DNA from 2 places in the Thalassorhabdus alkalitolerans genome. Region 1 is predicted to be linked to the other one. Evidence: a T-box and tRNA genes for the amino acid it is inferred to sense, from the RefSeq annotation. Region 1 holds a T-box; the other holds one or more tRNA genes.
What was found. The T-box of region 1 lies ahead of ileS (isoleucine--tRNA ligase). A T-box ahead of a tRNA ligase gene usually reads a tRNA of that ligase, here a tRNA-Ile.
Positions count from the first base shown of each region.

Region 1 (2,461 bases):
CTCGGAAATCTTTAATGGAGGCAAACCATTGAGCCGTGGCTCTGAAAATAACAGGTTTCTTTGTGCGCCAGTCATGTGGATAAGAGTGAGTGATAAAGGTCAGCTTTAATAAAGCCCCAAGCTCTTCAAGTTTTTGGGTAATCGGTTTGTTCGCTTCATCATAAAAAAGACCTTCAAACCCAGGAGCTTCCTCAGTGAAAACCCCTTTATCATCCACAGGACAAAGCGTCTCCAGCCCATACTGCTGGCCTACAATGTAGTCATCTTCCCCGTGACCAGGGGCAGTGTGGACGCATCCTGTTCCAGCATCAAGGGTTACATGTTCTCCAAGGATTACAAGTGAATTTCTGCCGTAAATAGGGTGTGTTGTCATCACATGTTCCAATTCTCTTCCTTGGACTGTCTTTACCACTTCAGTATCTTCCCAGCCAATTTCTTTCTCAATGGTCTCTAGAAGCCCAGAAGCTACGACGTATTTTTCTTCTCCTACTTTGACAACACTGTATTCAAGTTCAGGATGAACTGTAATGGCTAGATTCGCAGGAATGGTCCACGGAGTAGTGGTCCAAATAACGAACTTTTCATCACCTTCAAGGACTCCTTTTCCATCTGTTACTGCAAAGGACACATAAATGGATGGTGAACGTTTATCATGGTATTCAATCTCCGCTTCTGCCAGTGCAGACTCCGAGGAAGGTGACCAGTAGACTGGTTTTTTCCCCTTGTAGATGTACCCTTTTTTGGCCATATCACCAAATACTTTGATTTGCTGGGCTTCGTATTCCTTTGTGAGAGTGACATAAGGATTTTCCCAGTCTCCTCTTACTCCAAGCCGCTTAAATTGTTCCCGTTGACGATCGATCTGTTCCATCGCATAGTCAGCGCAAGCTTTACGAAATTCAGCGACAGACATTTTTTTTCTGTTGACCTTTTTGTTTTTCGTTAAAGCTGTTTCAATAGGAAGACCGTGAGTGTCCCAGCCAGGTACATACGGTGCATGAAACCCGCTTACAGACTTATAGCGGACAATAATGTCTTTTAATACTTTATTTAATGCATGACCCATATGAATGTCACCATTGGCATAAGGCGGGCCATCATGCAGAACAAAAAGAGGACGGCCTTTCGTGCGTTCCTGCACCTTTTCGTATATGTTCTGCTCTTCCCATTTTAGTTGTCGTTCTGGTTCCCGATTTGGAAGGTTTCCCCTCATCGGAAATTCAGTTTTTGGCATTCGTAATGTATCTTTATAACTCATTACTTTTTCCTCCTCATTTAAAATAAACAAGCGATCATTAAGAGATGAAAGCAAATACCCAGGAAACAAATTCTTTGCGAAAGCTGTTCTAAAAATAATTATAGTTGAGTGATCTTTTATCCATAAAAAAAAGACCTCCTTCGTCCCGGGTATAGGGACGAGAAGGTCTCGCGGTACCACCCTAATGATCTGCTATATGCAGTCACTTCATTGTAATATCGGCTTTCACCGCTGGAACCTAACCAAAGTTTCGGCACCAGAACTCCAGGGTGATGTCCGCAGCTGCTCCTGTCACCAGGCTTCCACCATCCCCGGCTCGCTATCGAAGGAAGACAGAACGGCACGTCCCTTTCAACGTCTTGTTACCTGCTATGATACTTAGTCTCTGCTTTACAGAACATAAGCATGATAGAGGGATATTCATTTATCATTCTCATGGTTTTGTCAAATTATAGAACAATCATAATCGAGAAGTCAAGTGGGGTATTCTTTAGTCTTCCCCCGGAGAAGAAGACTCAAGCTCTTCTTCCATTGATCTCGCTAATTCATCCCAATCGTCATTATGTAACATTTCAAGCTGGGCTTCAATAAGCATCTTAAATCTCATGCGGTATACTGATGCCTGCTTTTTCAGTTCTTCAATTTCCAATGAAATCTTTCTTGATTTGGAGAGAGCATCATTAATAATTCGGTCTGCATTTTTCTCCGCTTCTTTCACAATCAGCTGAGCTTCTTTTTTAGAATTTCTACGTACTTCTTCAGCTGATTCCTGTGCTACAAGAATGGATTTATTTAACGTTTCTTCAATGTTAGAAAAATGTTCTAGTCGTTCTTCCAGTTCATCCACCTTTTCAAACAGTTCATTTTTCTCCCGAATAACAGTTTCATAATCTTTAATAACTTGATCCAGAAATTCATTTACCTCGTCTTCATCATATCCGCGAAAACCTCTTGTAAACTCTTTATTGTGAATATCTAAGGGAGTTAACGGCAAAAGAAGCACCTCCGTGACTTAATTGATTAACTGATGTTACTTTTTTCGACAATTACATGTAAAAACCCTTCTTTTCTATGAAGGATCCTGTTTTTTTCCATAGCTAACTCGCCATTTATCTTTTTTTGACTTCCCTTCCACTGTAAGCAGTTTCCTGCGGCCAAGTCCTCTTACTGATAGATAATCTCCTTCATTTACTAGAAATGAAG
Region 1 is NZ_JBHSOZ010000003.1:556,449-558,909, forward strand. It holds gene ileS (isoleucine--tRNA ligase) at 1-1,258, opposite strand, end outside; T-box leader at 1,409-1,622, opposite strand; gene ACFPU1_RS05405 (DivIVA domain-containing protein) at 1,749-2,252, opposite strand; gene ACFPU1_RS05410 (YlmH family RNA-binding protein) at 2,328-2,461, opposite strand, start outside.

Region 2 (2,461 bases), on a different contig from region 1:
CAATATCTCTAAATTCACCAGACTGTTTCCACAAATAGACATTAACAAAAGTATTAGAAAGGGCAATCGCCAAGGCATATAACCCGCCGATAGTCAACAGCAGCGTTAGATCCTTGGAAACACTCACATTGCCCAGCAATTTCTTTTTTACCGAAGTCTTCATGGCCCACTACACCACCTTACCGGTAGTGTTTCACTAAAGAATCCGGTTATTCATTAATATCCTTTTGTAGCCCTTGAAGTCTTACAGAACGTACATATAAAAAGCCTGCCGATAAATCGGCAGGCTTCCATTAAATTATTTTGCTTCTTCGTAACGCTTTCCTACTTCTTCCCAGTTTACTACATTCCAGAATGCTTCGATGTAGTCAGGACGACGGTTTTGATACTTAAGGTAGTAAGCATGCTCCCAAACGTCAATTCCCAGGAGAGGAGTTTTTCCTTCCATGATTGGAGAATCTTGATTTAGTGTATCTTCAACCGCTAATTCTCCATTATCAAGTACGAGCCAAGCCCAACCAGAGCCAAAGCGGCCAATACCCGCATTTTTGAATTCTTCCTTAAAGTTGTCGAAGCTTCCAAACTTGCTGCTGATAGCGTCAGCTAGTGCTCCTGTTGGTTCGCCGCCGCCATTAGGGCTTAAAAGGTTCCAAAAAAGAGAGTGGTTAGCGTGACCGCCGCCATTGTTTCTTACTGCATTGCGGATGTCAGATGGAACAGAGTCCAAGTCACTGATTAACTCCTCAACGCTTTTGTTTGCAAGTTCGTCCTGGCCTTCAAGTGCAGCATTAAGTTTCGTTACGTAAGTATTATGATGTTTCCCATGATGAATTTTCATCGTTTCCTCATCAATGTGTGGTTCTAGTGCATTAGGTTCATACGGAAGTTCTGGAAGTTCATGTTTTGCCATGTTCAATCTCCTCCTTCGAATGATAACAATTATAGTCTCTTGTGTCTTGATGCCAAAACCAGCATAAGGGTTGACTCATGAAATCGGATTGTTTCATAAGTTTTCCAAATACAACGTTACCAAAACACTACTTTTTTTTCAACAAATTAGCTTGACTCTTAAGAAGTCCAGCTTATGTAACATTCCCTCTCCACCACCGTGTTAAACACAAAGTGTATGGTTTTATAATTTTTTTCTTTTTCCAAAACAAAAAAACAAACTGGTTAAGTTTGTCTGTTGTAAAGGGTATTTGTTTAATGGTGGACCCTGTAGGACTCGAACCTACGACCGGACGGTTATGAGCCGTCTGCTCTGACCAACTGAGCTAAGGGTCCTTTATCAAGACATGGGGCGATTGATGGGAATCGAACCCATGTGTGCCGGAACCACAATCCGGTGCGTTAACCACTTCGCCACAACCGCCATAATAATGATATTGGTAGCGGCGGAGGGGATCGAACCCCCGACCTCACGGGTATGAACCGTACGCTCTAGCCAGCTGAGCTACACCGCCATATGGCTCCACAGGCAGGATTCGAACCTGCGACCGATCGGTTAACAGCCGATAGCTCTACCACTGAGCTACTGTGGAATATTTGTTTTAAAAGTGGTAAGTACCTTTTCTATCACTTTCAGCGACAATGAAAATAATACCATGGATACCTAACATTCGTCAACAATATTTTAAATGTTTTTTCGGGGTATAAATTTTTCTTGGGCAAAAAGTAATATAGCATACTTTCCCCCTTCTAACAAGGGGGAGAAAGCCAGCACTGAATCATTAAATCAAAAGAGAAACACCCATAGTAAATAAACAAGGTTCATAACAAGGATCATTCCTTTTACAATCACTCCTAGTACAAAACCGACAACAGAGCTTAAGCCCACTTTCCCCATTTGACGCCACGTTTTTCCTCCTGTTATTAATTCTCCGATTACAGCCCCGGCCAGAGCGCCAACCAGGACTCCTACTACAGGGATAATAAAAGGCCCAACAATAAGACCGATCGCACTTCCCCATAAGGCGGCGTTAGATCCTCCACTCCTCTTTACTCCAAAAATGCTGATTAATGAATCAATGGCGAATAACAGAAACGCAACAAACCCTTGAATAACCCAAAAGAAAATCCCTAACGAGCCAAAACCTTCTGCCCATCCTATTAAAAGCAATGAAACTGCAAAAACAACGCCTGCTGGAATCACTGGATACACCAATCCTGCAAAGGCGAGCAAATAAAATATAGCAGCAAGCACCAGTAAAGTCCCTTCCATAAGTCTCCTCCTTTTATCTTGAATGAATAGTGTCTTTCAAACCTTAAGGCACGTCATGCTGACTGGAAACGGCATGCTGTGGTTTCCGCCATTTTCCCTTTTCAAATTCGTAATAACCTATTCTCTGCCCGGCCTGCATGACTTCAGACGTAGTAAGAGGGCATTAAAATCATAATGGAACACTTCAGAAAAAATTTGTCTGCCTGAGTAAATAAGACAACAAGGAAAATATCATAGAAC
Region 2 is NZ_JBHSOZ010000005.1:88,593-91,053, forward strand. It holds gene ACFPU1_RS11245 (MFS transporter) at 1-163, opposite strand, end outside; gene ACFPU1_RS11250 (superoxide dismutase) at 299-910, opposite strand; tRNA gene ACFPU1_RS11255 (tRNA-Ile) at 1,208-1,284, opposite strand; tRNA gene ACFPU1_RS11260 (tRNA-His) at 1,297-1,372, opposite strand; tRNA gene ACFPU1_RS11265 (tRNA-Met) at 1,387-1,463, opposite strand; tRNA gene ACFPU1_RS11270 (tRNA-Asn) at 1,467-1,541, opposite strand; gene ACFPU1_RS11275 (DUF456 domain-containing protein) at 1,736-2,221, opposite strand.
Region 2: it encodes a tRNA-Ile, which carries the amino acid that the T-box ahead of ileS (isoleucine--tRNA ligase) is inferred to sense. The anticodon was not compared.